Regions from separate parts of the Streptomyces sp. NPDC015346 genome, predicted to be linked through region 2. Evidence: predicted binding sites of a transcription regulator. Region 2 holds the regulator's gene; each other region holds the start of a gene.
The links. The regulator HspR, encoded in region 2, represses chaperone genes until heat shock. The targets are predictions, from matches to a motif close to TTGAGNNNNNNNNNCTCAA.
Positions count from the first base shown of each region.

Region 1: a site for HspR is predicted at 2,115-2,133, ahead of dnaK (molecular chaperone DnaK). Genes of this name have one in related genera too.
Region 3: a site for HspR is predicted at 2,636-2,654, ahead of lon (endopeptidase La). Genes of this name have one in related genera too.

Region 1 covers NZ_JBIBTW010000002.1:239,460-249,800, forward strand. The annotation lists gene ACF06X_RS07070 (nucleotide exchange factor GrpE) at 1-19, opposite strand, end outside; gene dnaK (molecular chaperone DnaK) at 60-1,976, opposite strand; gene ACF06X_RS07080 (Hsp20/alpha crystallin family protein) at 2,220-2,639, shown strand; gene ACF06X_RS07085 (cation:proton antiporter) at 2,717-3,877, opposite strand; gene ACF06X_RS07090 (cation:proton antiporter regulatory subunit) at 3,880-4,359, opposite strand; gene ACF06X_RS07095 (DUF5335 family protein) at 4,471-4,869, opposite strand; gene ACF06X_RS07100 (hypothetical protein) at 4,886-5,341, opposite strand; gene ACF06X_RS07105 (site-2 protease family protein) at 5,516-6,658, shown strand; gene ACF06X_RS07110 (hypothetical protein) at 6,806-7,222, opposite strand; gene ACF06X_RS07115 (hypothetical protein) at 7,289-7,624, opposite strand; gene ctaD (cytochrome c oxidase subunit I) at 7,638-9,377, opposite strand; gene ACF06X_RS07125 (hypothetical protein) at 9,534-9,782, opposite strand; gene ACF06X_RS07130 (Rieske 2Fe-2S domain-containing protein) at 9,867-10,341, opposite strand, start outside.
Region 2 covers NZ_JBIBTW010000010.1:677-11,017, reverse strand. The annotation lists gene ACF06X_RS30030 (pyridoxal phosphate-dependent aminotransferase) at 1-662, shown strand, start outside; gene ACF06X_RS30025 (hypothetical protein) at 955-2,004, shown strand; gene ACF06X_RS30020 (YbjN domain-containing protein) at 2,019-2,555, opposite strand; gene ACF06X_RS30015 (hypothetical protein) at 2,662-3,123, shown strand; gene clpB (ATP-dependent chaperone ClpB) at 3,143-5,728, opposite strand; gene ACF06X_RS30005 (pyridoxamine 5'-phosphate oxidase family protein) at 5,851-6,255, shown strand; gene ACF06X_RS30000 ((2Fe-2S)-binding protein) at 6,373-6,693, opposite strand; gene ACF06X_RS29995 (hypothetical protein) at 6,690-6,968, opposite strand; gene ACF06X_RS29990 (helix-turn-helix transcriptional regulator) at 7,097-8,080, shown strand; gene ACF06X_RS29985 (heat shock protein transcriptional repressor HspR) at 8,154-8,603, opposite strand; gene dnaJ (molecular chaperone DnaJ) at 8,608-9,789, opposite strand; gene grpE (nucleotide exchange factor GrpE) at 9,861-10,341, opposite strand, start outside.
Region 3 covers NZ_JBIBTW010000005.1:511,359-521,699, reverse strand. The annotation lists gene ACF06X_RS21365 (MFS transporter) at 1-1,075, opposite strand, end outside; gene ACF06X_RS21360 (TetR/AcrR family transcriptional regulator) at 1,227-1,886, shown strand; gene ACF06X_RS21355 (hypothetical protein) at 1,954-2,505, opposite strand; gene lon (endopeptidase La) at 2,677-5,097, shown strand; gene ACF06X_RS21345 (lysozyme) at 5,206-6,027, opposite strand; gene ACF06X_RS21340 (MarR family winged helix-turn-helix transcriptional regulator) at 6,277-6,759, shown strand; gene ACF06X_RS21335 (hypothetical protein) at 6,918-7,703, opposite strand; gene ACF06X_RS21330 (nitrate- and nitrite sensing domain-containing protein) at 8,078-10,341, shown strand, end outside.

The DNA of each region.
Region 1 (10,341 bases), on a different contig from region 2:
CTGGGCGTTCCTGGCTCATGGTCCCTCATCCCGCTGTCGGCTCGTGTCGGTCCTCTGTGTCAGTCGGGCCTGAACTCCGCGTCGATCACGTCGTCCCCGCCGGGTCCCGGACCGCCGGGTCCGCCCTGGGGCCCCGGCCCGGCTCCCGGTCCGCCCGGCCCCGGTCCCGGTCCGCCCGGTCCACCGCCGGCGGCGGCGAGGCCGTGCAGCATCTGCTGCAGGTCGGCGGTCAGGGACCGCACCCTGTCGAGCGGCGCCTCTTCCTTGACGGCCTGCCGGGCGTCCGCGATCAGCGACTCGGCGCGGGCCTTGTCGTGTACGGCGACGGCGTCGCCCAGCTCGCCCAGCCGCCGCTCCACCTGGTAGGCGAAGCTGTCGAGCTCGTTGCGCGCCTCGACGAGTTCCCGCATACGGGTGTCCTCGGCGCGGTTGCGTTCGGCCTCGTCGACCATCCGCCGTACCTCGGACTCGTCCAGCGTGCCGCTGCCGGAGACGGTGATGCTCTGCTCGGCACCGGTGTCCTTGTCCTTCGCGGACACGTTCAGGATGCCGTTGGCGTCGATGTCGAACGTCACCTCGATCTGCGGCACGCCACGCGGCGCCGGACGGATGTTGTCCAGCCGGACACGGCCGAGCACCCGGTTGTCCGCGGCCCGCTCGCGCTCGCCCTGGAGCACGACGACGTCGACGGCGGGCTGGTTGTCCTCGGCGGTCGTGAACGTCTCGCCGCGCCGGGTCGGGATGGTCGTGTTGCGCTCGATCAGCTTGGTCATCAGCCCGCCGAGCGTCTCGACGCCCAGCGACAGCGGGGTGACGTCGAGCAGCAGGACGTCCTTGACCTCGCCCTGGAGGACGGCCGCCTGGACGGCCGCGCCGAGGGCGACGACCTCGTCGGGGTTGACCGACATGTTCGGGTCCTTGCCGCCGGTCAGCCGCCGCACCAGCGCCTGCACGGCGGGGATGCGGGTGGATCCGCCGACGAGGATGACCTCGTCCAGGTCGTCGGCGGTCACCTTGCCGTCGGCCATCGCCTGCCGGACCGGTCCCATGCACCGCTCGACCAGATCGGCGGTGAGCTGTTCGAAGGTCGCCCGCGTCACGGTGGTCGTCAGGTGCTTCGGACCGGAGGCGTCGGCGGTCACGAAGGGCAGGTTGATCTGCGTCTGCGCGGTCGCGGACAGCTCGACCTTCGCCTTCTCCGCCGCCTCGTAGAGCCGCTGCAGCGCCTGCGGGTCGCGGCGCAGGTCGATCCCGTTCAGCCGCTGGAAGTCCTCCGCCAGGTGGTCGACCAGGCGCCGGTCGAAGTCGTCGCCGCCCAGATGCGTGTCACCGGCGGTGGAGCGCACTTCGACCACGCCGTCGCCCACGTCGAGGATGCTCACGTCGAACGTGCCGCCGCCCAGGTCGAAGACGAGCACGGTCTCGTGCTTCTTCTTGTCGAGCCCGTACGCCAGCGCCGCCGCGGTCGGTTCGTTGATGATCCGCAGGACATCGAGACCGGCGATGCGGCCGGCGTCCTTGGTGGCCTGCCGCTGCGCGTCGTTGAAGTACGCCGGGACCGTGATCACCGCCTGGGTGACCTTCTCCCCGAGTTGCTTGGCGGCATCGTCGACGAGCTTGCGCAGCACGGCGGCGGAGATCTCCTCGGGGGCGTACGGCTTGCCCCGTACGGAGAATCGCGCCGCGTCCTCGGGGCCCGCGACCACTTCGTAGGAGACCTGCTCGGCCTCCGTGCGGACCTCGCTGAAGCGCCGGCCGACGAACCGCTTCGCCGAGTAGACCGTGCCCTTGGGGTTCAGCACGGCCTGGCGCCGCGCCATCTGCCCGACGAGCCGCTCACCGGTGTCGGTGAACGCCACCACCGACGGCGTCGTGCGGCCGCCCTCGGTGTTGGGGATCACCCGCGGGTGGCCGCCCTCGTAGACGGCGACCACCGAGTTGGTCGTACCGAGATCGATACCCACAGCCTTCGCCATGGCCCTGCCTCCACGCTGCTCGCCACGGCCGTGTACTCACGCCGCGGGGTGCCCGTCAGGGAGCCTCGCAATCATCGGCGTCGGTACACGTCACCGCCTTGCTCCGTCCTGTACCTCATACACCTCCAGGGATAAAAGTTGAGCCTGACATTGTCAAGAAGGATGGGGGGAGTTATATAAGAACTGTCGGACGAACTCCGACGGCCACCGCACGGCCCACACCATCGAGGAGGCGATGATCAGATGCTGATGCGGACCGATCCCTTCCGTGAGCTGGACCGACTCAGTCAGCAGGTCTTCAGCGGCGGGCGACGCCCCGCGGCGATGCCCATGGACGCGTGGCGCGAGGACGACTCGGTCTGGGTCAAGTTCGACCTGCCGGGTGTCGACCCCGAATCTGTGGACCTGAGCGTCGAGAAGGACGTGCTGACCGTCCAGGCCGAACGGAAGCCCGAGATCAAGGAAGGTGCCGAGACGGTGATCTCCGAGCGGCCCACCGGCACGTTCAGCCGTCAGCTCTTCCTCGGCGAGACGCTGGACACGGAGCACATCGAGGCGACGTACGACGCCGGTGTGCTCAGCCTGCGTATCCCGGTCGGCGAGCAGGCCAAGCCGCGCAAGATCGAGATCAGCACCGGCACGCACAAGGAACTGCAGTCGTAACCACGGTCGCGAGTACGTGCGAAGCGGATGGAACGGGCGTCCCACCGGGCCAGGCCCGGGCCGGTGGGACGCCCGCTCTATCCGTGGCGGCTCTCGTCCCACCGGCGGGGACGCGCGCCCGCCAGCCGGGCGAGGACCGGCCCCGCCAGGGCCAGGACGAAGACATAGGCGGTGACGAGCGGGGCGAGGTCCTCGTCCAGTGCGCCGACCAGCCCGACGATGACGATGGAGAATTCGCCGCGCACGACGAGCGCCGTTCCGGCGCGGAGTTGACCGCGCTTTCCGACCTGGTCGCGGGAGGCGGCGTACCGGCCGGTGAGCACCTTCGTGACGGCCGTGACCACGGCCAGGGCGAGGGCGGCCGGAAGGAACGGCACCAGTTCGCCGGGGCCGACCGACAGCCCGATGGAGAGGAAGAAGATCGCCGCGAACAGGTCCCGGAGGGGACCGAGCACGGCTCGGGCCCGGTCGGCGGTCTCGCCGGTGAGGGTGAGCCCGACGAGGAAGGCCGCCACCGCCGCGGTCACGTGGACGAGTTCGGCGAGCGCGGCGACCATCAGGGTCAGGCCGAGCACCCTGAGCAGGAGCTGCTCGTCGTCGGGGTGCGAGAGCAGCCGTCCGAGGTGATGCCCCCACCGGTACGAGGCGGTGAAGGCCGCCAGCACCGCGCCGACCGCCGCCAGGAAGCCGAGCACGGCCTGCCACCATGTGCCGCCCGCGGCGAGGACGGCGAGCACGGGCAGGTAGGCGGCCATGGCGACGTCCTCCATGACCAGGACGGAGAGGATGGACGGGGTCTCGCGGTTGCCCAGTCTGCGCAGGTCGGACAGGAGCCGGGCGATCATGCCGGAGGAGGAGACGTACGTCGCGCCCGCAAGGGCCAGGGTGCCGACACCGTCCAGGCCGAGGAGCCAGCCGGCCACCGCGCCCGGCACCGCGTTCAGGACGAGGTCGACCACGGCGGAGGGCACGTGCCGGCGCAGGCTCGCCGTGAACTCGGGCAGGGAGAACTGCAGCCCGAGCGTGAGCAGCAGCAGGACCACGCCGATGGCGGCGCCGGTCTCGACGAACACACCCGCGGCCGGGACGGGGGCGATACCGCCCTCGCCTAGCGCCAGGCCCGCGAGCAGGTAGAGCGGGACGGGCGAGAGGGTGAGGCGGCGCGCCACCGCGCCCAGCACGCTGAGCGCGGCGAAGATGAGGCCGAGCTCGAGGAGCAGCGTGACGGGGGTGGCCACCCTCAGCCCTGGATGATCTCGTCCACGTCGGCGATCCCCTCACGGGTCCCGATCACGACCAGGACGTCACCCGCCTGGAGCGTCTCGTCCGCCGCCGGGGACGCGATCACGTTCTCGCCGCGGACGATCGCCACGATGGAGGCGCCCGTCCGGGTCCTGGCCCGGGTGAGTCCCAGGGGCCGGCCGGCGTACGGGCTGGACGCCCTCACCTCCACCTGGCCGGAGAGCAGACCGGGCATCTCCTTGGTGAGGTCGGCGAAGCGTTCGGCGATGCGCGGCGCCCCCAGGATCTCGGCGACCGCGTCCGCCTCCTCGCCGTTCAGCCGCACCAGCGGGCGGGCCTCGTCGGGGTCACCCCCCACGTAGACGACCAGCTCGAAATCGCCGGTCCGCTCGGCGACGATGCCGACCCGGTCTCCTTCGTGGTTGGTGAACTCGTACCGGATCCCCACTCCGGGCAGGAGCACCTCGGTGACGTCCATGCGCTCATCATCACCGGGCTCGCGGGCGGCGGCTCGGTGTGGACGCCCGGCGGAGCAACGGCCCGGCCCCGCCCCGGAGCCGGGGCGGGGCCGGGCCGGCGAAGGATGGCCTCAGGACTCCGTGGGCTCCGTGGACTCCGCGGGCCCGGTGGACTCCGTACCGGACGTGGCCGGGTAGAAGGTGATCAGGGTCGCGGTGTCCTCCTGGTCCAGGACCCGGACGGCCGGCTCGGGCACGTCCACGGTCGACACGTCGATCTCCTTCGGGTGCTGGACCATGTGGCGCAGCACGACGGGGTAGCGCGACGACTGCCCGCCGACGGCGACGATCACGACGTCGTCCTTCGCGTCGTAGGTGAGGTACGAGAAGGGCAGCCGCTCGGCTTCGTACTGGTGCCCGATCGCGGGGTCCAGCAGTTCGATGCTGACGAGTTGCCCGCCGTAAGTGTCGGTGAGCTCGTCGAGCGCGGTCGTCCAGCGGTCGCGGTCGAGCACGGGCGTCTCGGGCATGGCGTCGATCCTCCCTCTACGCGCTTGTGGTGGATCGCTTCTCTCTCTCGTCGCCTCCCCCGTTTCGCGGTGGCTCATGCCGCTGTCCGCCGCCGAGCGGCCCCGTCCCTTCCCGTGCCCACCGCGCCGCGAGCCGCACGGCCAGCACGGCGCCTTCCGGGTCGACGGTCGAGACGCTGAGGCGGGCGAACCGGCGGCCGGGAAAGAGGTCGACGACGGCCACCGGACCGGGAGCGCCCACGGCGACGAAGTCGACGCCGCCCGCGTGGCGCCAGGTGCCCATGCAGAAGCGCCCCGGTCGCCAACGCCCACGCTCGCTGACGCCCCGGAGGGTGCGCCACCAGTCCGTCTCGACCCTCGCCTCCCGCACGTCCGCGAGCGGCACCCGTACCTCTTTGCGCCGGGCGAGCAGCGCCTCCCGCCACGACAGCCGTACGACCACGTCCTTGTTCTGAACCAGCAGGCGGGCCATGGGCCATCACCCCCTCCGTACCTCGCGGACGCGACACGCGCCCGCGCACTGCCGCGACTCCCCACGCCACGGGCCTTCATTCCTCACCGGTCGGGTTGGACGGCGGCGATCCCCGGGTATGCGCCTGCTTACGGGGGCTTTGCGACCGGTCGGGTACGGGAGCGGAGGCGCACGGTGAAGGCGACGTTCACGCTGGGGCGCATCGCCGGCGTACGAGTCGGCGTCAACTGGAGCGTCCTCGTCATCTTCTGGCTGGTGACCGTCAGCCTCGCCGAGGGGCGGCTCGCCCACGCGTACCCCGGCCACGCCACCGGAACGTACTGGGGGCTGGCGTTCGCGGTGGCCGTGGTGTTCGTGGCCTCCATCCTGGTGCACGAGCTGGCCCACGCGATCGTCGCCCGGCGCAACGGCGTCGAGGTGGAGGACATGACGCTGTGGATGCTCGGCGGCGTCGCCCGCCTGAAGAGCGAGGCTCCCACCCCCGGCGCCGAGCTGCGCATCGCCGGAGTGGGGCCGCTGACCAGTGCCCTGCTCGGCGTCGTCTTCGGCTTCCTGGCGGGCTGGCTGGGGGTGTTGTCGGCGCCCGGTCCGGTGGTCGAGGCGGTCGCCTGGCTGGCCGCGATCAACATCCTCCTGGCCCTGTTCAACAGCATTCCCGCCGCTCCCCTCGACGGCGGCCGACTGCTTCGCGCGGCGCTGTGGAAGTTCACCGGGGACCCGATGCGCGCGGCGGTGATCGCGGCGGCGGCCGGACGCGGCTTCGGGTGGCTGCTGGTCGTCTACGGTTTCGCCTCCATGCTCGTCACCGGCACGTTCTCGGCGCTGTGGACGGCCCTGGTCGGCGGGTTCATGATCGCCGCCGCGACGGCGGAGGGTCAGCAGGCGCGGCTGCGTGGCACCTTGGCCGGGATCACGGTCCGCCAGATCATGACGCCCGACCCGGTGACCGTGCCTGCGGACATGAGCGTCGAGCGGTTCCTGGCGACCGTGCCCTTCGGGCACCATCGCCATACGGCGTTCCCGGTGGTGGCGCCGGACGGCACGCTCCTGGGCCTGGTGACGGCCGGCGGAATCGACCGGACGCCGTGGCAGCGGCGGGCGACGATCACCGTCGCCGAGGTGATGGCACCTCTCGACGACGTGGCCACCGCTTTCCCGGACGAGGCCGTCAGCGACGTCCTGCCCCGGCTGGAATCGGTGAGCGAGAACCGCGTCCTCGTCCTCGCCCCGGACGGCCGCGACCTGGTCGGCATCGTCTCCCCCGCGGACATCGACCGCGCCGTCACCTGGCTCGCGGCCACCCGTCGCAAGCCATGACGAGGCGGGGCGAGGCGCGCGTCCGGTCACCTCGTTGTCGCCCGTCCGCTCACCTCGTCGTGCGGGCGTGCTCCTGCCGCTGCTCCTGACCCCGCTGGTCCTGCCCCTGCCCCTGCTGGTCCGGCTTTTCCCGGTTCCCTCTGATCGTCATGAGCGACGCCGCCGCGGCGAGTACGAGCACGATGAGGCGGTCACGTCGAGGATCTTGTTCTCCTCGGCGATCGCCGTGTTCTGCAGGCCGAGCAGGAACGGTGCGGCGATCATCCAGGCTCCCAGTCCTCCGACGACCAGGTCGGAACGCGTGCTGCTGCCGCGGTAGAGCCGGCGCCCGACGACGAACAGCAGGACCATGCCGACGGCCAGCTCGTTGACCTGGGCGTCCTTCGGACCCGCCTGCGAGACCATCGGGCCCAGGACCAGCGCGACCGCCGCCAGGAGCATCGGCAGGCTCAGGAGCTGGTCGTGGACGGCGCTGCGGAACTCGCGCCTGCCGGCACGGTCCCGGGGTACGCGGTTGCGGCCGTAGGTGCGGTGGCCGGTGGCGTGGTGGCCGTAAGCGCCCATGGGGGCCTCCTCTCACCCCGGGCCAGTGCCCACCACGCCCTCCGGCATGCGTCCGGCGGCGGCTTCTCAGCCGCGCAGGGCGATGAGGGCTGCGGCCGTGCCGAACAGCGCCATCGCGATCAGGGCCAGGGCGAGGGTCCGGCGGCGCAGCTGGGCGTACCGCTCGCTGTACTCCGCCCGGAGTTCGGCCGCACGCTCGACGACGGAGTGCAGCATCTCCCGGCGGAGCGCGAGGTGGTGGTCGGTGAAGCGGCGGGCGATCTCGTCGCGCTCCAGGGGTCCGAGCCAGGACAGGTCGCGGGCGAAGTCCTCCCCCGCCCTCCTCGCCTCACTCATCACCGCCTGGCTCATGAGGTAGCCCTCGAGGCGGGCCAGGCCCGCAGCCGTCTCGTCGCGGTCCATCGGGGAGCCGCCCTCAGCGAGGCGCTGGGCCGTGCTTGCCGGCGTCCGGGCCCTCGTGCGTCGCGGCGGACGCGTCGTCGAAGACGTCGCGTTTGCCCGTCTTGCCGACGTCCAGGGCGGCCATCTCGGGGAAGTGCAGGTCGAAGGCGGGCGACTCGGACCGGATCTTCGGGAGGGTGACGAAGTTGTGCCGCGGGGGCGGGCAGGAGGTCACCCACTCCAGGGAGCGCCCGAAGCCCCAGGGGTCGTCGACGGTGATCCGTGGGGCGACCTTCGCCGTCTTCCAGACGTTGTAGAAGAACGGCAGGGTCGACATTCCCAGCAGGAAAGCACCGATGCTCGACACGGTGTTCAAGGCGGTGAAGCCGTCGGCGTCGAGGTAGTCGGCGTAGCGACGCGGCATGCCCTCTGCGCCGAGCCAGTGCTGCACGAGGAACGTGGTGTGGAACCCGATGAAGAGAGTCCAGAAATGGATCTTTCCGAGACGTTCGTCGAGCATCGTGCCGGTCATCTTCGGCCACCAGAAGTAGAAGCCGGCGAACATGGCGAAAACGACGGTGCCGAAGACGACGTAATGGAAATGGGCCACGACGAAGTAGGTGTCGGTGACGTGGAAGTCCATGGGAGGCGAGGCCAGGACGATTCCGGTCAGGCCGCCGAACAGGAAGGTCACCAGGAATCCGATGGACCACAGCATCGGTGTCTCGAAGGAGAGTGATCCCTTCCACATGGTGCCGATCCAGTTGAAGAACTTCACACCCGTCGGCACGGCGATGAGGAAGGTGAGGAAGGAGAAGAACGGCAGCAGCACCGCGCCGGTGGCGAACATGTGATGCGCCCAGACGGTGGCCGAAAGACCGGCGATCGCGATCGTCGCCGCGATCAGACCGATGTAGCCGAAGATCGGTTTACGGGAGAACACCGGCAGGATCTCGGTGACGATTCCGAAGAACGGCAGGGCGATGATGTACACCTCGGGGTGCCCGAAGAACCAGAAGAGGTGCTGCCAGAGGAGGGCACCGCCGTTCGCCGCGTCGAAGACGTGGGAGCCGAACTGCCGGTCCGATTCGAGGACCAGCAGCGCCGCCGCCAGGACCGGGAACGCCAGCAGCACCAGGACCGACGTGAGCAGGATGTTCCAGGTGAAGATCGGCATCCGGAACATCGTCATGCCCGGGGCGCGCATGCAGATGATCGTCGTGATGAAGTTGACGGCGCCCAGGATGGTCCCGAATCCGCTGAGTGCGAGGCCCATGATCCACATGTCGCCTCCCACATAGGGAGTGCGTTCCCCGCCGCTGAGCGGTGTGTAGGCGGTCCAGCCGAAGTCCGCCGTCCCCTGTGTCGTGAAGATCCCGCTGAAGGCGATGATGCCGCCGAAGAGGAACAGCCAGTAGGAGAGCATGTTGAGGCGGGGAAAGGCGACGTCCGGAGAGCCGATCTGCAGCGGCATGATCGCGTTGGCGAAGCCCGCGAAGGTCGGCGTCGCGAAAAGCAGCAGCATTACCGTGCCGTGCAGGGTGAATGCCTGGTTGTACTGCTCGGGAGAGAGGATCTGGATGCCGGGCCGCGCCAGCTCCGCGCGGATGAAGAGCGCCAGCAGACCGCCCAGCAGGAAGAACACGAACGACGTGATCAGATAGAGATGCCCGATCTTCTTGTGATCGGTGGTGGTCACCCAGGAGACGACGACGCTGCCGAGGCTCCGGCCCGGCACCGGAATGGGCGTGACCGGTTCTGTCGACGTCGCCATGAGACCCCTCGAAGAAATGGGCCGCGTCCGCGCGGCGGAGCTGCCATCTGTCTCGACCCCGGTCTTTCTACTCCTGTCGGCCCTGCCGATCTCCTTGCGGCGCGGGGGCGGACGAGTGAAACCACGCGAAAGGCGGTGGGGCCGGCCGGTGGGCGATCAGGCGCCGAGCTTGTCGACGGCGTCGCGCAGGGAGGCCGCCAGGCGCGCCACCTCCTCGTCGGTGGGCGAGGCGCCCAGCCTGTCGACCAGGTCTCCCCGCGAGACGAGGACCGCCGCTCCCCGGAACTCGTTGCCGGCGAGGGCGGCCTCCCCCACGACTTGGGCTCTGCCCTCCAGCAGGACGATCGCGGCGTCGCTCTCGGGCGCGTTCAGTAGCTCCCGTACGAGATTCTCGTCGATGACCACGTCATCACCTGCCTCTCTCCCGCCGCCGCCGGCGCACAGGTCCGGTCAGGCGTACGTACGTCCTAAGGACGGCCGCGACAAGCGTCACGCCGCGTGGGGTGAGGTCTCCAGTGGGTGCTCCGGGGCCGGGGTGGCGAGGCGCGCCTCGACGCGGCCGTTCGTGACACGTGTGTCGAAGGCGGGCTGGGGGGCGGTGGCGGGGCCGCGTACGTTCCAGCCGTCGGAGAGACGGAAGACGCTGCCGTGCCACGGGCAGCGCACGCAGCCGTCGGCGATCGTTCCCTCGCTCAGGGGGCCGCCCATGTGGCTGCACGAGTCGGCGAGGACGTGCACCTGCTCGCCGCTCTCCCGTACGACGAGAACGGCGACGCCGTCGACGTGCCGCCGTACCGCCTCGCCGACGGGGAGGTCCGCGACAGCGCCGATCGCATGCCATCCCGGCTCCACGAGCTGCGACACCGCTTCCGCGTGGTTGGCCCCGGAGGCCTGCCGGTAGGCCAGATGGCCGCCGATCGCGCCGCCGACGCTCACCGTGAGCAGACCGGCGAAGCCGAGCGCC
Region 2 (10,341 bases):
TCCTCAACACCCCCCACAACCCCACCGGCACGGTCCTCAGCCGCGCCGAACTCACCGCGATCGCGGAACTGGCGGTCGAGCGGGACCTGCTCGTCGTCACGGACGAGGTGTACGAACACCTCGTCTTCGACGAGGCGACGCACATCCCGATCGCGAGCCTGCCGGGGATGCGGGAGCGCACGGTCACCATCGGCTCGGCCGGCAAGACCTACTCCTTCACCGGCTGGAAGGTCGGCTGGGTCACCGCGACGCCCGAACTGACCGCCGCCGTCCGGTCCGCCAAACAGTTCCTGACGTACGTCTCCTCGGGCCCGTTCCAGTACGCCGTCGCCGAGGCGCTGCGGCTGCCCGACACGTACTACGACACGCTCCGCGCCGACCTGCGCGCCAAGCGGGATCTCCTCTGCGACGGGCTGGCCCGCGCCGGGTTCGCGGTGTACCGGCCCGCGGGCACGTACTTCGTCACCACCGACATCCGCCCGCTCGGCGAGAGCGACGGCTTCGCGTTCTGCCGCGCCCTGCCGGAGCGCGCCGGCGTGGTCGCCATCCCGAACGCGGTCTTCTACGACCACCGCGAGGAGGGCGCGCCCTTCGTGCGTTTCGCGTTCTGCAAGCGGACGAGCGTCCTCGAGGAGGCGGTGTCCCGCCTGAAGGGCCTCTGACCGGTCCGACGACGCCCAAAGGCTACGAGAGACGACGAAAGGCGGCGAAGGAGGAAAGTTCCACCCGGTTGGGCGCACCGCTCGCGCGCGCCCCCCGCGCGCCCCCGTGATTGTCGGGTAGACCGATTCGCCGGGCCGGATCTGATTCCCGCGCGCACGGAGGTGCACCCTGTCCGCCGAGACTCTCGACCGGCCGGCGTCCGCCGGTGTCCGGAGCGTCCCCCGATGGCGGGCCTCGCTGCACCGGGCCGCCCCCGCGCTCGGGCTCTTCGCCGCCGCGCGGCTGACCGGGATGATCGTGCTCGCGCTCTGGTCCTGGCACATCGGGCGTTCACCGCGCGCGCTGCTCGCGACGTCCTGGGACTCCGACTGGTACATCCGGATCGCCGCGCACGGCTACGGCCGCACGATCCACTGGCCCGACGGAATCGTCCAGTCCGATCTGGCCTTCTTCCCGCTCTATCCCGGCCTCGTCCGGGCCGTCACCACCGTCCTGCCGGTCACCGGCGGCACCGCCGGACTGCTCCTGTCCTGGCTCGCGGCCGGCGCGGCGGCGTGGGGGATCTACCTGGTCGGGGAGCAGTTGTACGGGCGGCCCGCCGCGGTCCTCCTCGTGCTGCTCTGGGGGCTGCTGCCGCACTCGATCGTGCTGACCATGGCGTACACCGAGCCGCTGATGACCGCCTTCGCCGCCTGGTCGCTGTACGCGCTCCTCACCGGCCGGTGGCTGTGGGCGGGCACGCTGGCCACCCTGGCCGGGCTCTCGCGGCCCAACGGCATCGCCATCGCCGCGGCCGTCCTCGCGGCGGCCGCGTACGAGCTGTGGTCCCGCAGAGGCGCGCCCTGGCGGGTATGGGCGGGGGCGGCGCTCGCGCCGGTCGGCTGGCTCTCGTACCTGCTGTGGGTCGGCGCCCGGCGCGGCGATCTGGTCGGCGGCTACTTCGCCGTCCAGGAGGGCTGGACCTCGCGCTTCGACTTCGGGGTCGGCGCACTGCTCTTCGTACGGGAGATGCTGAGGGGGCCGACGCAGTTCGGCTTCGTGATGGCGCTGGTGATCGCGGCGGCCGGTGTCCTGCTGTTCGCGCTGCTCGCGGTCGTGGAGCGGCCCCCGCTGCCGGTCCTGGTCTACACGGGCGTGCTCGTGGTCATCACGGTCTGCGGCTCCGGCTTCTTCGAGTCCAAGCCGCGCTTCCTGCTGCCGGCGTTCCCGCTCCTTGTGCCCCTCGCCCTGGCACTGACGAAAGCCCGGCCGAGGGCGGCGATCGTGGTGATCGCCGCCCTGGCCGGGCTCTCGTTCAGCTACGGGACGTACGCGCTGACGCTCGCGAACATGGCCCTGTGACGGAGAAGTCCGTCTTACGCGCCGGCCTCGCCGGACTCCTTGTCCTCGGGGGACTGGAGGCCGAACTGCTCGACGAGCCACTTGTCGAACTCGATGGAGGCGCGGACCCAGCTGACCGTGGAGGACACGAAGTGCTCCAGGGCGACGCCGGTGCCGATCAGCATCTGCGCCTCGCCGATGAGGCGGAGGGTGGCGGAGCCGTCCTCCTCCTCGTGCAGGTGCGTGTAGACCTTGGGCCACAGGGTGCGGCGGTTCCAGTCGTCGATCGCGTCGAGGATCTTGACGCGGTCGTCGGCGGAGTGCGGGCGGTCGTAGAACGTCCGCACCGAGAAGACCCGCTGGTCCTCGTCGCCGCGGAACATGAAGTACGTGCGGAATTCCTCCCACGGCGCCGCGAGGTCACCCTCGTCGTCGACGACGTACTTCAGCTCCATCTGGTCCAGGAGCTGCTTGACCAGGTCCTGGTCGGGGACGACGGGGCCCGCCGGTCCTGCGGCCTGAGGCTGGGGCTGGCCCCCGAAATTCGGAATCGAGGACGGGTCGATGCTCACCGTGAATATCCCTTCGTACGGTTGCCGCCATCCTCTCCCATGCCGGGCGGTCCATGGCAAGCCCCGCCTCCCGCGATCCGCTGCGGGCTGACAGGATCTGGTGCCCATGGGGGAGAAACCGAAGCCGGTGAAGCCGCGCCCGCGCACCTGGATCTGGGTGTCGGCGCTGATGACGGTCGTCTGTGGCGGCCCGCTCGCCCTGCTCGTGTGGGGCGCGATCGCGTTCGGCCAGGCGGGCGATCCGGAGCCCGCCGACTGCACGGAGGTGATGACGTGGGCCCAGGCGACCATGCCGAAGAGCGCGCAGGGGCCCCGGTGCACCACGACGAGCTGGCTGGACACGTACGTCACGGCCGAGTTCCGGATGCCCCGCCGTGAGGCGGCGGGGTGGGTCGCCGGGACCTACCCCGGCGCGGAACCGGACGAGCCGCAGTTCTGCGACCACGACCTGTGCGTGGACATGCAGTACGGCGCCGAGGTCGAGCTGAACGGCCCGGTCGTGGTCCACGTGAAGGTGGCGTACGAGGGCGAGTCCGCCCTCGTACGCCTGAGTGCCTTCGACGTCTGACGCCCGGCGCCGGACGGTCCTACCGCGACGGGCCCACGATCAGGCCGTCCTCGGAGCGGTCCACCCGGACCGTGTCGCCGTCGGTCACCTCGCCCGCGAGGATCTCCTTCGCGAGCCGGTCGCCGATCGCCGTCTGGATCAGGCGGCGCAGCGGGCGGGCGCCGTAGGCCGGGTCGTTGCCCTCCTCGGCCAGCCAGTCGAGCGCGGCCGGGGTGACGTCGAGCGTGAGCCGGCGTTCGGCCAGGCGCGCCGCGAGCCGGTCGATCTGGAGCCGTGCGATCCGGCCCAGCTGCTCCTTGCCGAGCGCCGAGAACACCACCAGGTCGTCGAGCCGGTTGAGGAACTCCGGCTTGAAGGAGGCCCGTACGACGTCCATGACCTGCTGCTTCTTCTGCTCCGCCGAGGTCGCCGGGTCGACGAGGTACTGGCTGCCCAGGTTGGACGTCAGGATCAGGATGGTGTTGCGGAAGTCCACCGTCCGGCCCTGGCCGTCGGTCAGCCGGCCGTCGTCGAGGACCTGGAGCAGGATGTCGAAGACCTCCGGGTGGGCCTTCTCCACCTCGTCGAGCAGGACCACGCTGTACGGGCGGCGGCGGACCGCCTCCGTGAGCTGGCCGCCCTCCTCGTACCCGACGTAGCCGGGCGGGGCGCCGACCAGCCGGGCGACGGAGTGCTTCTCGCCGTACTCCGACATGTCGATGCGGACCATGGCCCGCTCGTCGTCGAAGAGGAAGTCCGCGAGCGCCTTCGCCAGCTCCGTCTTGCCGACACCGGTGGGGCCGAGGAAGAGGAAGGAGCCGGTGGGGCGGTCGGGGTCGGCGATACCGGCCCGGGTCCTGCGCACGGCGTCGGAGACGGCCTGGACGGCCTCGCTCTGGCCGACCAGGCGCCGGCCCAGCTCCTCCTCCATGCGCAGCAGCTTCCGCGTCTCGCCCTCCAGGAGGCGGCCGGCCGGGATCCCGGTCCAGGCGCCCACCACGTCGGCGATGTCGTCGGGGCCGACCTCGTCCTTGACCATGGTGTCCCGGGCGACCTCCTGCTCGGCCTCGGAGGCCTCGGCCAGCTCCCGCTCCAGGGCCGGGATCTCGCCGTAGAGCAGCTTGGAGGCGGTGTCGAAGTCACCGTCACGTTGTGCTCGCTCGGCCAGGCCGCGCAGCTCGTCGAGGCGCTCCTTGAGCTCGCCGACGCGGTTGAGGGACTGCTTCTCCTTCTCCCAGCGGGCGGTCAGGCCGCGCAGCTCCTCCTCGCGGTCGGCGAGGTCGCGCCGCAGCTTCTCCAGCCGCTGCCTGCTCGCCGCGTCGGTCTCGTTCTTCAGCGCGAGCTCCTCCATGCGCAGCCGGTCGACGGCCCGCTGCAGCTCGTCGATCTCGAGCGGCGAGGAGTCGATCTCCATGCGGAGCCGGGAGGCGGCCTCGTCGACGAGGTCGATGGCCTTGTCGGGGAGGAAGCGGGAGGTGATGTACCGGTCGGAGAGGGTGGCCGCGGCCACCAGCGCGGAGTCGGCGATCTGGACCTTGTGGTGGGCCTCGTACCGGCCCTTGAGTCCGCGCAGGATCGCGATGGTGTCCTCGACCGACGGCTCGGCGACGAGGACCTGCTGGAAGCGGCGCTCCAGGGCGGGGTCCTTCTCGATCCGCTCGCGGTACTCGTCGAGCGTGGTCGCGCCGACCATGCGCAGCTCGCCGCGGGCCAGCATGGGCTTGAGCATGTTGCCGGCGTCCATGGCGGAGTCGCCGCCGGCGCCCGCGCCGACGACGGTGTGCAGCTCGTCGATGAAGGTGATGATCTGTCCGTCGCTCGCCTTGATCTCGGACAGGACCGTCTTCAGGCGCTCCTCGAACTCGCCGCGGTACTTCGCGCCGGCGACCATCGCGCCGAGGTCGAGCGCGACGAGGCGCTTGTTCTTCAGCGACTCGGGCACGTCGCCCTTCACGATCCGCTGGGCGAGGCCCTCGACGACGGCGGTCTTGCCGACGCCGGGCTCACCGATGAGGACCGGGTTGTTCTTGGTGCGGCGGGACAGCACCTGGACGACGCGCCGGATCTCCTGGTCGCGCCCGATGACGGGGTCCAGTTTTCCCTCGCGCGCGGCCGCCGTGAAGTCCGTACCGAACTTCTCCAGCGCCTTGTACTGACCCTCCGGGTCGGGTGTGGTCACCCGGCGCCCTCCCCTTGCCTTCTCGAACGCGTCGAGCAGCTTCGCGGCGCTCGCCCCCTGCTGGGCCAGCACCTCGCCCGCCGCTCCGCCCTTCGCCGCGATCCCGATGAGCAGGTGCTCGGTGGACAGATAGTCGTCCCCGAGCTCCTTGGCACGCTCGGCGGCGTCGGCGACGACGGCGAGCAGCTCACGGTTGGGCTGCGGCGGCGCGACCGTGGAACCGGTCACGCTGGGCTGGGCGGCGAGCAGCCGCTCCGCTCCGGACCGTACAGCGACCTGGTCGGCCTCGACGGCGGCGAGCAGGTCGACGATGTTCTCGTTCTCCTGCCCCGCGAGCAGCGCGAGAAGCAGATGCGCGGGGGTGAGGTCGGGATGCCCGTCGGACACGGCGCGGCTGGTGGCCGCGTTGAGGGCGTCCCGGCTCTTGTTGGTCAGTTCGGCGTCCACGTGCGGTGTCTCCTCCTGTCGGCGCGTCCTGTCCTCGCGTACGACTCAGCGCATGACTCAACGTATGACTCATCCAGCGTACACAAAGTTGAGTCCATTCCACTCAAGGATAGGCTCGCGGCATGGCGACTGACCCGAGGAACCCGGACGACGCGTATCTCAGCTTCTGGCGCGAGTACCACATGAGCACCCTGACGACCCCGCGCCCGGACGGTACGCCGCACGTGGTGGCGGTGGGGGTGACGTACGACCCCGAGAACGGCCTGGCGCGGGTCATCACCAACAAGCACAGCCACAAGGTCGCCAACGTGCTCGCGGCGGGGCCGGAGGGGGCGCGGGTGGCGGTCTGTCAGGTCGACAAGGGCCGCTGGGCGACCCTGGAGGGCGTGGCGCGCATCCGTACGGAGGCGGAGGTCGTCGCGGACGCGGTGGAGCGTTACGCGGCCCGCTACGGCCGCACGCCGTCGCCGAACCCGGACCGGGTGGTCATCGAGATCACGCTCACGCGGGCGATGGGCCGGGCGTAGCCCGAGTCCCGCCCGACGGCACGCGGACAGCACAGCGGCGCCATCGCGTTTCAGGTCCGCGATGGCGCCGCTGTGTGGGGGAAGCACCTGAGCGATCTACAACGACGGGGGAACCGCTCAGGCACTGCGGGGGGTGGCGGTGGTGGTCTCGGGCTCGACCAGCTGGTGGTCCCGCTGGTCGAGGTTGACGAAAATCATGCCGTACCGGATGGCACAGCGAACGGGCTGCGGGGCTCCTCGAGGCCGCCTCAGGCACCGGTAGGCGCGAACGTCCTCGTCCTGCTCACGAGCGACGACGATCGGTTCTCCGAAGAGGGTGACCATCAACGAATCGCCACGGTGGGGAATGGCCGTGACGAGATCGATGAAATGCCACCCGGATCGATAGGCCGAGGCCATCTCTCGCCGGAAGACCCGGTCGTCCGGCGGCACGGTCATGCGTCCGCGCCCGCCGGGGCAGAGTCCCATGTCGGCTCACGCTCGCCGGTCGTGCCGGAGTCCCATGTGGGCTCTCCCTCGGCCGTCGGAGCGAGGTCCCACGTGGGCTCACCCGCGACCGTCTTCACGAAGTCCCACGTCGGCTCGCCCGGAGCCGCGACAACGTTGTTCGCCGGCGGCGTGTCCCACGTCGGCTCGCCGTTGGCGGCGAGAGCGCCAAGAGCAGCCGCTGCAGCGAAAGCTATGGCGCCAAGTGCACGAACCATCCTGGTCATGGCCGATCTCCACCTCTTTTGATCATTACCTCCTCCCCCGCGAATAAGACGATGGCTCACTCCGAACCCTTCCACCAGCGGTGCCAGGCATCATGTTCCTGTAATTCAGGACCCTGAGGGGGGTGCAAATGGAGCCGAACCAGGGCGATACGGACGCCGGGCACGGTCCGGGCGAGCTGTGCGACGCCGGAAGGCGTCTCTACGCGACCGCGCTGCGGGCCGGCCGGATCTCCCGCGCGGAGGTGGATTCCGTCCCGTGCCTGATCGAACTGGCCCTGCTGCACCCGGATCCGGACGACTCGCAGTGGCTGCGGCCGATACCGCCGTCCATCGCGCTGAACAAGCTCATACACCCCATCGAGAGGGAGATCCAGCAACGCCGGCAGCTCGCCATCTCCCTGGCGGACACGTTCGAGCCATTCATGACGATCAACGCCCCGGACCCCTCCGCGACCCAGGCGATCACCGTCCTCGAAGGCCTCAGCCTCATCAACGCCACCCTCGACCGCGTCATCAACGAGTGCACCGAGGAGCTGCTCACCATCCAGCCGGGCAGCGGCCGCAAGCCCGAGGTCGTGCAGGCCGGGCTGCGCCGCGTGGAGCCGCTGCTCGACCGGGGCATCCGGATGCGCACCCTCTACCAGCACACCGCCCGGCACCACTCCGCGACCATGGGGTACGTCGAGCGGATCGCCCCGTACGGACTCGAGGTGCGCACGCTCGAGGAGATCATCGACCGGCTCATCATCGTCGACCGCAAGATCGCCTTCGTCCCGGCGCGCCGGGACCGGCGGGTCGCGCTCGAACTGCGCCACGAAGGACTCGTCCAGTACCTCGTCGGCGTCTTCGACCAGTTCTGGCTCCACGGCGTGCCGTGGGAGGAGGAGATCCCGTACAGCCCGTCCGTGGACGGGATCGGCGGGGTGCAGCGCTCGATCGCCAAACTCCTCGTCGAGGGCCACGTCGACGAGGCCATCGCCCGCCGCCTCGGCATGAACGTCCGCACCTGCCGCGCCCACATAGCCAAGCTCGCCGCCGCGCTGGGCAGCGGCAGCCGGGCCCAGCTCGGCTATCTGATCGCCCAGTCCGGGATCCTGGACCAGGACGGCTGAGGGGCCCCATGACGACGTGAAGGCCCCCTCCGCGGAGGGGGCCTTCACACTCTTCAGGTCATGCGGGCTTCGGTCACTCGGGGCGCTTGGGCCGCCAGACCACCAGCGCGCTCGTCTGCTGCACATCCTGGTACGGCACCAGGTCGCGCCGGTACGAGGCGTGCACCTGCGCCTCCCGCTGCTGCATCGCCATCGCCGCGCCGTCCAGCGCCGCCGACAGCTCCGCGACCCTGGCCTGCAGCGCCGCGACCTGGTTCTCCAGCTCGATGATGCGCTTGATGCCGGCCAGGTTGATGCCCTCGTCCTGCGACAACTGCTGGACGGTGCGCAGCAGTTCGATATCGCGGGCCGAGTAGCGCCGGCCCCGCCCGGCCGTGCGGTCGGGAGAGACCAGGCCGAGACGGTCGTACTGCCGGAGGGTCTGCGGGTGCAGGCCGGAGAGCTGGGCCGCCACCGAGATGACGTACACCGGGCTCTCGTCGGTCAGCTCGTAGGGGTTACGGCTACGTCCTGGTCGGTCCATCGCGTCAAGCTCCCTTCGCGGCCTGGAACAGCTCTGCCCTGGGGTCCTCGCCCGCCGTCGCCTCGCGGTAGGTCTCGAGCGCCTCGCGGGCCTTGTCGTCCAGCTCCGTGGGCACCGCGACCTCGACCGTCACCAGCAGGTCGCCGCGCGTGCCGTCCTTGCGGACGGCGCCCTTGCCGCGGGCGCGCATCGTCCGGCCGTTCGGGGTCCCGGCGGGAAGCTTCAGCGTCACCGGCGGGCCGCCCAGGGTCGGCACCTTGACCTCGCCGCCGAGCGCCGCCTCGGCGAAGGTGACGGGCACGGTGACGGTCAGATTGTCGTCCCTGCGGCCGAAGACCGGGTGGGTGTCGACATGGACGACCACGTACAGATCGCCCGCCGGGCCGCCGCGCTCGCCGGGAGCGCCCTTGCCGCGCAGCCGGATCCGCTGGCCGTCGGAGACGCCCGCCGGGATGCGGACCTGCATGGTGCGGGAGGACTTGGCCCGCCCGCTGCCCTTGCAGACCTCGCACGGTGTCTCGGCGATCAGGCCGCGGCCCTTGCACTCCACGCACGGGTCGGTCAGCGAGAACGAACCGCTGCCGCCGCGCGAGACCTGGCCGGTGCCGACACAGGTCGGACACACCCGGGGCGTGCCGTTCTTGTCGCCGGTGCCCGAACAGGCCTTGCAGGGCGCCTGGGAGGACATCCGCAGCGGGACGGTGGCGCCCTCGATGGCCTCGGTGAAGCTGAGCGTCACCTCGGACTCGATGTCCTGGCCGCGGCGCGGCTGCGTCCGCGTGCCGGGACCGCCGCCCGCGCCCCGGTTGAACAGCCCGCCGAACACGTCGCCGAGGCCGCCGCCGAAGCCGCCCGCCCCGCCGGGTCCCTGGGCGCCGCCGAAGAGGTCGCCCAGGTCGAAGTTGAACGTGCCGCCCGGACCGCCCGGCCCTGCCCGGAAGCCGCCGTTGCCGAAGAGCGCGCGAGCGTCGTCGTACTCCTTGCGCTTCTTGGGGTCGCCGAGGATGTCGTTCGCCTCGGAGATCTCCTTGAACCGCGCCTCGGCGCTCGCGTCGCCCTTGTTGGCGTCCGGGTGGTTCTCGCGGGCGAGCTTCCGGTACGCCTTCTTGATCTCGGCCTCGGTGGCGTCCTTGGGGACGCCGAGAACCTTGTAGTAGTCCTTCTCGACGAAGTCCTTCGTGCTCATCGACGTCCCTCCTCCCGGACGATCATCGCGTCACCCCGCAGGGCACGTGGCCCGGCCCCACAGGGACCAGGTCACGCACCTTCCTCGGGGGCACCGCTCTCCTCGTCGGCCGACTTCTCTTCCTTCGCGGCCGGCGCGGCCCCGGGCTGGGGCTCGGCCACGGCCACGCGCGCGGGCCGGATGGTCCGCTCGCCGATCCGATACCCCGGCTGCAGAATCGCCACGCAGGTCGTCTCGGTGACGTCCGGCGCGTACGAGTGCATCAGGGCCTCGTGGATCGTCGGGTCGAAGGGCTCGCCCTCCTTGCCGAACTGCTGCAGTCCCATCTTGGCGACGACGGTCTCCAGCGATTCGGCCACCGACTTGAACCCGCCCACGAGCTCGCCGTGGTCCCGGGCCCTGCCGACGTCGTCGAGCACGGGCAGGAGCTCGGTCAGGAGGGTCGCGACGGCGATCTCCTTGACCGTGACCCGGTCCCGCTCCACGCGGCGGCGGTAGTTCTGGTACTCGGCCTGGAGCCGCTGGAGGTCCGCCGTGCGCTCGGAGAGCGCG
Region 3 (10,341 bases), on a different contig from region 2:
ACACCACGAGGGCGAGGACGAACATCCCGAAGGAGTGGGCGGTGGCGATGAGGGCGAGGCCGGCGCCGATGACGACGGAGGAGGCGAGCACGTACGGCTTGCGGCGGCCGGAGCCGTCGGAGAGCACACCGCCGAGCAGCGAGCCCGCGACGACGGCGGCCACCATCGCCACCATGCCGGTGAGGAGCCTGCCGGAGACCTCGTCCTGGCTGTATCCGAGGCGGTCCATCAGGAAGTACACCTGGTAGCTGGTGACGCAGGCGATGCCGACGAAGACCAGGAAGCGGCCGACGAAGTTCCAGGCGAAGTCGGGGTGCCGGCGCGGGGAGACCCAGAAGCTGCGCAGGAACTCGGCGACGCCGTACGGGGGGAAGGCGCCGGCCTTCGCCGGCCGGTCGCGCATCACCGCGGAGAGGAGGACCACGGACGCCAGGCCGATGACGGCGGGCACGAGGAAGGCCAGCGCGATCGAGGAGCGGAAGGCGTCGGCGAGGAAGGAGCCGAGCACCAGCGCGATCGAGGTCATCATGCCGACGACGCCCGAGACCCGGGCCTGCTGATGGTGCGGGACGAGGTCGGGGATGCAGGAGACCAGGGCGGCCATGGCCGCGTTGCAGCCGAGCTGGGCGACGGCCCAGCCGAGCATCAGGGCCGGGACGCTCCCGCCGGTGGCGACGGCCGCGAGACCGGCCAGGCCGACGGTCATGCCGCCGATCAGCCAGGGCCGGCGGCGGCCGAACCGGCTGGTCGTACGGTCCGACAGGGCGCCGAAGACGGGGTTGCCGATCATGGCGAGGACCGCGCCGAGGGCGAGCACCTTGCCGAGGGCGGCGCCGCGGTCGGCCTCCGGGACGATCTGGGCCACGCGCAGGGCGAGGGTGACCATCACCGGGGTGAGGACGGCGACCATCAGCCCGAGCTGGGCGAGGGCGAGGCCGAGGACCAGCTTGGCGGGGGCGTTCGCCGGGGCTTTCGCCGGGGCGGTGGGCGGGGTGGGGCCCGGGGGGACCGGGGCGGGGGAGCTGACGCCGGCTCCGACGCCGACGGCGTCCGCCGGGTCGTGGGTGATGGCCATAGGGGGACTCCATCGATCACGGGCCGGCGGCGGGTGCCGGCCTGGGCGCGCTCAGGCTAAGCGTGAAAACCGAGTGACCACTAGGTTTCTGAAATGTGTCCTGCGTCACAGCACGTAAGGGGCAATTCGGGCACGTCATAAGGTGGTCCCCATGCCGGAGAACAAGGGCGGTACGACCCGCAGAAGCGCAGGCAAGGGCAGCTACGCGGTGGGTGACGCGCGCCGCCGCAAGATCCTGGACACCGCCGTCGACCACTTCGGGCAGTGGGGCTTCCACGCCTCCTCGCTGGCGCGGATCGCGAACGACTGCGGCATCACCCAGGGCGGACTGCTGCACCACTTCCGCAGCAAGGAGGACCTCCTGCTCTCCGTCCTCGCGCAGAGCGAGCAGCACGACGTGGAGCGCCTCCTCGCCGAGGAGCCCGAGTCGTACGCCGCGTTCCTGGGGAAGCTCGTCCGCCTGATCGAGGACAACACCCGGCGGCCCGGCATCGTCCGGATGTTCAACGTGCTCGTCGGCGAGTCCGGCAACGTCGGGCACCCCGCCCACCAGTACTTCAAGGAGCGCTACGCGCGCGTGCTGCGGCACAACGTCGAGCTGCTGGAGGCGGGGGTACGGAGAGGAGAGCTGCGGCAGGACATCGACTGCCGGGCCGTCGCCGAGGAGCAGCTGGCGGTGATGGACGGACTGCAGCTCCAGTGGGCCCTGGACCCGGCCTCCATGGACATGCCGACGCGGGTACGGGCCTTCCTGGACCGGCAGTTGAGGGAGATCGCGGCGACGGGGGAGGGGCTGCCGGGGGAGGGCTGAGGCCGCCGGTGCCCCCACCGCCCAGGCGCGTCCCGCGGTTCACCCCTGGTTCCCCGGGGTCCGGCCCTCAGGGGCCGGTCGGCGGGCCGCCCTCGGGCAGTGCCGCGAACACCCGGGCCAGCGCGGGCGGGATGCCGCCGTCCGTGGCGACCACGAGCCGGTGCTTGTACGTGACCATGTACCGGAAACCGTCGTGCGCCGGCTCCCCGGTCGGCCGGTCCGGGACCTTCGCGTAGGCCGGGTCCTCCAGGGCCGCGCGGAGTTCCGCGACCTGAGCGGGGGTCATCCGGCCCTCGCGCGAGGACTTGATGCCGTGGCGGACGGTGTAGCCGCCGTCGTGGCGCACGATCAGCTGGTTGACGACGCCCGCGATGCCGCCGTTGACGTTCACCTCGACGAGGACCTCGTCCGGGGCGGGTTCGTCCTCTTTGACGGTCTCACCAGGCGTCCCGGTCGGAGACGTTTCGGGGGGTGTCCCGGCGGCCGTCCCCGTGGAGCCGCCGACCGGCGGCGGCGGGACCTCCTGGTCGCCGCACCCGGCCACCGTCAGCGCCGCCGCCACCACCGCCGCCGCGACCCACGACCGGCCCCGCGCCCCGTAACGCCTCCTGCGCATCATGCCCCGAGCATGCCGCCGGCCGCCGCCATTGACCAGGGGTGGGCCGCCGCGAGAGCCCTGGTCGCACACCGCGCGAGAGCGATCGCTCAGAGCGAACAAACACCGGGGAACATTCCTCGGCTCACGAGCATTGAGTCCATACAGCTCAACTTGACTGCCGAAGGGGAGATCATGGCTGCTGAGAACGCAGGCTCGCCGGAGCACTCGACGCTCACCTTGCCCGTGCTGCCGCTCGACGACGAGGTCGTGCTGCCCGGCATGGTGGTGCCGCTCGACCTCTCCGCCAACGACGTACGCGCCGCTGTGGAGGCCGCCCAGGCCGCCGCGCGTTCCGGCACGGGCAAGCCCAAGGTGCTGCTCGTGCCCCGCATCGACGGGCACTACGCCGGGACCGGTGTCCTCGGCACCGTCGAGCAGGTCGGACGGCTGTCCGACGGCGACCCCGGCGCGCTCATCCGCGGCCTCGGCCGTGTGAAGATCGGCGCCGGCACCACCGGCCCCGGCGCGGCCCTGTGGATCGAGGGCAGTGTCGTCGCGGAGACCGTGCCCGAGCCGCTGCCCGGCGCCGTCACCGAGCTGGTCAAGGAGTACAAGGCGCTGGCCACCAGCTGGCTGAAGAAGCGTGGCGCCTGGCAGGTCGTGGACCGCGTCCAGCAGATCGACGACGTCTCGGCCCTCGCCGACAACTCCGGATACTCCCCCTTCCTCACCGTCGAGCAGAAGGTCGAGCTCCTGGAGACCGCCGACCCGGTCGCCCGCCTCAAGCTCGCCACGGCCCAGCTGCGCGACCACCTGGCCGAGCAGGACGTCGCCGAGACCATCGCCAAGGACGTCCAGGAGGGCGTCGACAAGCAGCAGCGCGAGTTCCTGCTGCGGCGCCAGCTCGAAGCCGTACGCAAGGAGCTGCGCGAGCTCAACGGCGAGTCCGAGGGCGACGAGTCCGACGACTACCGGGCGCGCGTGGAGGCCGCCGACCTGCCGGAGAAGGTCCGGGACGCGGCCCTCAAGGAGGTCGAGAAGCTGGAGCGGTCCAGCGACCAGTCCCCGGAGGGCTCCTGGATCCGCACCTGGCTCGACACCGTCCTCGAACTGCCGTGGAACGAGCGGACCGAGGATCAGTACGACATCCAGGGCGCGAAGGGCGTCCTCGACGCCGAGCACGCGGGCCTGGAGGACGTGAAGGAGCGGATCACCGAGTACCTGGCGGTGCGCAAGCGGCGCGCCGAGCGCGGGCTCGGGGTCGTCGGCGGCCGCCGGGGCGGCGCCGTGCTCGCGCTGGTCGGCCCGCCCGGCGTCGGCAAGACCTCGCTGGGCGAGTCCGTCGCGCACGCGATGGGACGGAAGTTCGTACGGGTCGCGCTCGGCGGTGTGCGGGACGAGGCGGAGATCCGCGGCCACCGGCGTACGTACGTCGGCGCGCTGCCGGGCCGGATCGTACGGGCGATCAAGGAGGCCGGGTCCATGAACCCGGTGGTCCTGCTCGACGAGATCGACAAGGTCGGCTCCGACTTCCGGGGCGACCCGGCCGCGGCGCTGCTCGAAGTCCTGGACCCGGCGCAGAACCACACCTTCCGCGACCACTACCTGGAGGTCGAACTCGACCTCTCCGACGTGGTCTTCCTGGCGACGGCGAACGTCCTGGAGGCCATCCCGGAGGCGCTGCTCGACCGGATGGAACTGGTGCGGCTCGACGGGTACACGGAGGACGAGAAGATCGTCATCGCCCGCGACCACCTGCTGCCGCGTCAGCTGGAGCGGGCCGGTCTGGAGCCGGGCGAGGTGGTCATCGAGGACGCCTCCCTGCGGAAGCTGGCGGGCGAGTACACCCGGGAGGCGGGCGTACGGAACCTGGAGCGGTCCATCGCGCGGCTGCTGCGGAAGGTCGCGGCGCAGCACGAACTGGGCGACCGCGACCTGCCGTTCTCGGTCGGCGTGGACGACCTGCGCGGGCTGATCGGACGCCCGCACCACGTCCCCGAGTCCGCCCAGGACCCGGCGGAGCGGCGCACCTCGGTGCCGGGCGTGGCGACCGGGCTCGCGGTCACCGGCGCCGGCGGTGACGTCCTCTTCGTGGAGGCGTCCCTCGCCGACCCCGAGACGGGCGCGGCCGGGCTGACCCTGACCGGTCAGCTGGGCGACGTCATGAAGGAGTCCGCGCAGATCGCGCTCTCGTTCCTGCGCTCGCACGGCGCGGAGCTGGAGCTGCCCGTGACCGGCCTGAAGGACCGGGGTGTGCACATCCACTTCCCGGCGGGCGCGGTCCCGAAGGACGGGCCGAGCGCGGGTATCACGATGACGACCGCGCTGGCCTCGCTGCTCTCCGGCCGCCTGGTCCGTACGGACGTGGCGATGACGGGCGAGGTCTCGCTGACCGGCCGGGTGCTGCCGATCGGCGGTCTGAAGCAGAAGCTTCTGGCGGCCCACCGGGCGGGGATCACGACGGTGGTGATCCCGAAGCGCAACGAGGCCGACCTGGACGACGTCCCGGCCGAGATCCTCGACAAGCTGGAGGTCCACCCGGTCACGGACGTCCGCCAGGTGCTCGAGATCGCCCTGGCCCCGGCGGAGGTGCCGGTGGGCGTGGCGGCGTAGTCCCCGCCCCCGCACCCGCCCCCTCCCCCCGCCCCCAGCTCCCGCGACCCCCCGGACGTGCCGCGCGTCCGGGGGGTCGTCGTCGGGAGGTCCGGAGCCGGGGGACCGTCAGCCTTTCGCCAGGGCCTGTACCCGCGAGAGGTCGCCGTTGAAGTGGTTGTGGTCGCCGACCGTCGGGCCGGACGAGGTGTACTGCCACATCGTGTAGTACGGCCAGCCCGCCGGGAGTTCGCCGACCGTCGTGGCGTACCGCGCGATCCAGAGCGGGTTCGTCGCGCCGAAGCCGGAGTAGTTGCCGGTGCACTGCTTCCACCAGCTCGTCGCCGTGTAGATCACCGGGTCACGGCCCGTCCGGTACTTGTACCGGTTCACGAAGTCGCGGATCCAGGCGACCATCCCGGACTGCGTCTTGCCGTAGCAGGTCGCGCCGTACGGGTTCCACTCCATGTCCAGCGCGCCCGGCAGCGTCCTGCCGTCACCGGACCAGCCGCCGCCGTTGTTCACGAAGTAGTCCGCCTGCGCGGCGCCCGTCGCCGTGTCCGGCGTGGCGAAGTGGTACGAGCCGCGGATCATGCCCACGTTGTACGAGCCGTTGTACTGCTGCGTGAAGTACGTGTTCTTGTAGTACGTGCCCTCCGTCGCCTTGACGTAGGCCCATTTCACCCCGCTGTTCCACAGGGTCGACCAGGCCACGTTCCCCTGGTGGCTGGAGACGTCCACGCCCTCGGTCTGGGTGGCCTGGATCGAGATGCCGCCGGGCTTGCCGCCCTGGCCGTCGTGCTTGAGGACGCCCATGCCCATGTGGGCGGAGCCGCGTTCGGGGACCGCGTCGGCGGCGGTCGCGGGGCCGGAGAGGGCGACGGGGAGCAGCAGGGCCAGGGCCGCGAGCGCGGCGCCGGCGAGGGTCTTTCCGGATCTGTGCACGGGCATTGCGTGCCTCCGAAAGGCTCGGTGGGGAGCGGGGCCGGCACACGACCACGCCCGCCACGCGACGCGTGAAGCGTGGTGTGGACATGTCAGCGATGCCGGTGGGAGAGAAGCTACGCACGTAGACCCGCCGGGCGGAAGAGGGCCTGGGTACCGCCGTTGGTCTACGCCTGCGAAATACTGGGGGAGCTGCGGCGATGGCCGCCGGGGAAAGAAACTTTCAGGGCCGGAAAGCGCGGACGAGGGGCTGACGTGCACGGAAGCGGTACGGGGAGTGAAGGCGAACCGAGCAACAGGAGTGGTGTGGACCAGGAAGTCCTCGCCCTCGAACGGGAACTGGCGGTCTTTCTGCGCCGCGCCCGCGCCCAGTCCGGCGAGATGGCCCGCGAGGTCCACCCCGAACTGGAGCCCGCCGCCTACGGCCTGTTCGTCCGGCTCGACGAGGCCGGGCCGCAGCGCGCCACCGACCTCGCCGGCTACTTCGGCGTCGGCAAGGCGACCATGAGCCGCCAACTGCGCGCCTTGGAGGACCTCGGTCTGGTCGCCCGTGACCCGGACCCGGCCGACGGCCGGGCCTCACTCGTCCGGCTGACGGCGGAGGGCCGGGACCGGTTCCGGCACGTACGGGACGCACGCCGCGGGCGGTACGTCCGCAAGCTCGCGGACTGGGACCGCGGCGAGGTCGCGGAACTGGCCCGCCTCCTGCACCAGCTGAACGCCGGCTCCGAGAACTGACCGGCGGAGCAGGCCGACCGTCAGAGCCCCGCGCCGACCGGCGGAGCACCGGGCCGACCGGCAGAGCCCCGAGCTGACCGGGGGACCACGGGCCGGCCGTCAGAGCCCCGAGCTGACCGGGGGACCACGGGCCGACCGTCAGAGCGCCGAGCTGACCGTCAGGCAAGGACCGCGTAGACCGCCGTGGCGTCGTCGTGCGACTTCCAGCGGCGGACGCTCCCCGCCGTCGCGTCCCGCGTCTCCAGCGCCCGTACCCGCTGCAGCAGGCCGTGTGCCCCCTCCTTGTCCAGAACGCCGAAGCAGTCCGCCCAGTCGCCCTCCTGGAACAGCTCCACCCAGCGCGCCGCACCGTCCGTGAGCGCGGCCAGGGCCCGTACCTCCGAGCGGGGCGTCGTGCCCGTCACCGCCAGCTCCGCCACCGCCGGGTCCGCCGCGGCCGTGAAGAAGCCGCCCTCCCGGTTGCGCAGCAGGTCCGTCGCGGCCAGGGAGCGCAGGGTCTCGTCCGGGATCAGGCCGAGTCGGTCGTCGAGCACCGCCCGTACCGAGCCGTCCGGCGCCCGCAGCAGGAGCACGGCGTCGGAGAGGACCAGGTGCTCGACCACCGTCGCGTCCCAGCGGGCCATCGCGACGGTCGCTTGGGGCGTACGGACGTGAGAAAGGTCACAGGTGTCGCGGTGGGCGTCCGCGGTGCGCCGGATTGCCGCCGACAGGATCTCGGCCAACGTCATCTCGGGCCGTGAAGCGGACAGTTCGGTCAAAGCGCCGCCGAGGCGCGCGGTGTACCACGGCACGTCGTGCACACAACCGTCATCATCGACCGGCGGTGTCACCCCGTCGAGGACCACGATCGTCCCGCCCGCGCCCGAGGCGGGCAGAGCCGCGGCTGCCCAGTCCTCGTTGGGGCGTTCGGGGCTGCCGGGCAGGGTGACGGCTTCGGTGCGCATGATCTCCAGTCTGCCCCCGCCCGCACCGTCCTGCATCACTCCTTCACAGCGCCTCCCAACAGGCCGAATTTGGCCTGTACCAACGCCTCGACGGCGGGACGGAAGGCGGAAGGAGAGCCTCCGGGAAGCTGCGGGCGGGCATCCTGCCAAAGCCCACGCGGAAGATCCAACCGACGCCCCGCGCGGCCCCGTCGCGGCCCTCGCGGGAAGTTGTTCGCCAACTCAAGAGTGTTGTTCACTCGTTCGGGTGGCGGAGCGGCCGATGCGCGTCCCCTTCCCAGAACCGCTGGAATGGTCGGAAGCCGTACCAGGGGTGGGGGCGTTCTTTCATGTGACCGGTCGTCACCTCTGCTTCATGGGCGGACGAGTCGAGAATGCGAGCACCGGTGCAGAAGAAGCGGCCTCGGAGCAACAACGGCACGCGGAGTCAGGCCCCCGGTGACCCGCTGACCACGGGCGGCGCCACGGGCCCCGGCGCCGACGGCGCGGCGGGAGCCCCCGCGGCCCCGGCCGCCGGACTCCCCACCGGCCGCCCCAAGCGCGTCCGCAACCGCCTGGTCGCCGGTGTCGCCCTCGTCGGGATCACCGTGCTCGCCGCCGGCGCCCCCGCGATCCTCACCGCCTCCGGCGAACTGACCGAGGCCCAGCGCCTGGTCACCCTGGCCGAGCTCGACCGCCAGGCGGTCACCCTCGCCCACTCCCTCGCCGACGAGCGCGACGAGGTCGTCGCCTACATCGCCGCGGGCCGCGACGAGCAGACCGGCGACAGGGAGGACAGGCGCCAGGTCACCAGCAGCCGTTCCACCCGCGTCGACCGCCAGATAGACGAGATCCGGCCCGCCGCCCCCGCCGAGCTGAGCCGCGAACTCGCGGCCCTGCCCTCCGTCCGGCGCACCGCCCTCACCGGCAAGGGCACCGCCCTGGAGGCCCACCGGGCGTACTCCGAGGTCATCGCCAAGCTCCAGGCGCTCGCCGACGAGCTCGCCGAGAAGACCCCCGCCCGCGCCGCCGAGGCCACCAGGGCCCCCGCCGCCCTCGGCCGCGCCGTCGAACAGGCCTCGGCCACCCGCGGCCTGCTCCTGGCCGCCCTCGCCGTCCCGCAGCCCGAGCCCACCGGTACCCGCTACGACCCGATCACCGGCACCTACGTCCCCGACGAGGCCGACGGCGCCGCCGAGGCGAACCGGGCGCGGAACGCGCTGACCGCCGCCGCCCAGCAGTCCCGGGTTCGCGAACTCGCCTCCCTCGCCGACTTCGACCAGGCCGCCACCGCCGCCGGACGCGACTCCCTCGCCGGCACGGTGGCCGGCCCGGACGTCAAGAGCGCCGAGCGGTACCTGGCCGGCCTCACCGACCAGCCGGAGCTCACCCGGTCCGAGCGGAGGACCGACCCCGAGAAGCTGGAGGCCGCGCTCTCCGCCCGTATCGAGCAGATGCGGGGCGTCGAATCGGCCCTCGCCACCGACCAGGTGGAGCGGCTCGCCCAGCTCCGCGACGACGACGTCACCGCGCTCGAAGTACGCATCGCCTTCCTCGGCGGCTGCCTCCTCGTCGCGATCGGCATCTCGACCTACGTCGCCCGCACCCTCACCCGCCCCCTCGCGGTCCTGCGCATCGGCGCCGCCCGGATCGCCGCCGCCCCCGAGTCCGAGGAGCCGGTCCGCTTCACCGGCCGCAACGACGAGTTCGCCCAGGTCGTACGGTCCCTCAACACCCTCCAGGGCAAGCTCGCCGCCCTCGCCCTGCGCAGCGAGCGGCTCGACAGCGAGCACGCCGACCTGGCCGGCGCCCGCGAGGCCCTCGCCGCGGAGCTCGCCACCCAGCGCGCCGAGCTCCAGGGCCGGACCGCCCTGCTCACCGCCGAACTGGAGCGGCTGCGCCACTCCGTCCAGCACACCTTCGTCAACCTGTCGCTGCGCAGCCTCGGCCTGGTGGAGCGCCAGCTCGGCGTCATCGAGAAGCTGGAGGAGCGCGAGCAGGACCCGGACCGGCTCGCCACCCTCTTCAAGCTCGACCACATGGCGACCGTCATGCGCCGCCACAGCGAGAACCTCCTGGTCCTCGCGGGACACGAGCACGTCCACGGCCACCCGGGCCCGGTCCCGCTCGTCGACGTGCTGCGCGCGGCCGTCAGCGAGATCGAGCGGTACGAACGGGTCGCCATCCAGTCCCTGCCGCCGCACGCGCAGGTCGCCGGCTTCGCCGCGGACGACCTCAGCCACCTGGTGGCCGAACTCCTGGAGAACGCCACCTCCTTCTCCCCGCCCGACGCGCAGGTCCAGCTCTCCGGCTGGCTCCTGGAGTCCGGCGAGGTGATGCTCTCCGTCCAGGACGAGGGCATCGGCATGACCGAGAGCCGGCTCGCCGAGCTGAACGCCCGCCTGGCCGAGGCCGACCCGGCCGACGCCGAGGGGGAGGGGCTCGGCCTGCGCGTCGCCGGGCTGCTCGCCGCCCGCCACGGCGTACGGGTGCAGCTGCGCGAGCAGAAGCAGGGCGGCATCGCGGCCGTCGTCGTCCTGCCGCTCCCGCTGCTGCCGACCGCCCCGCCGGCCGCGGTCCCCCCGACCGTGCCGGTCGGCGGCTCGACGCCCACGCTGAACCTCCCGGGCTCGGTCGCGGAGGCCAACTCCAACACGCT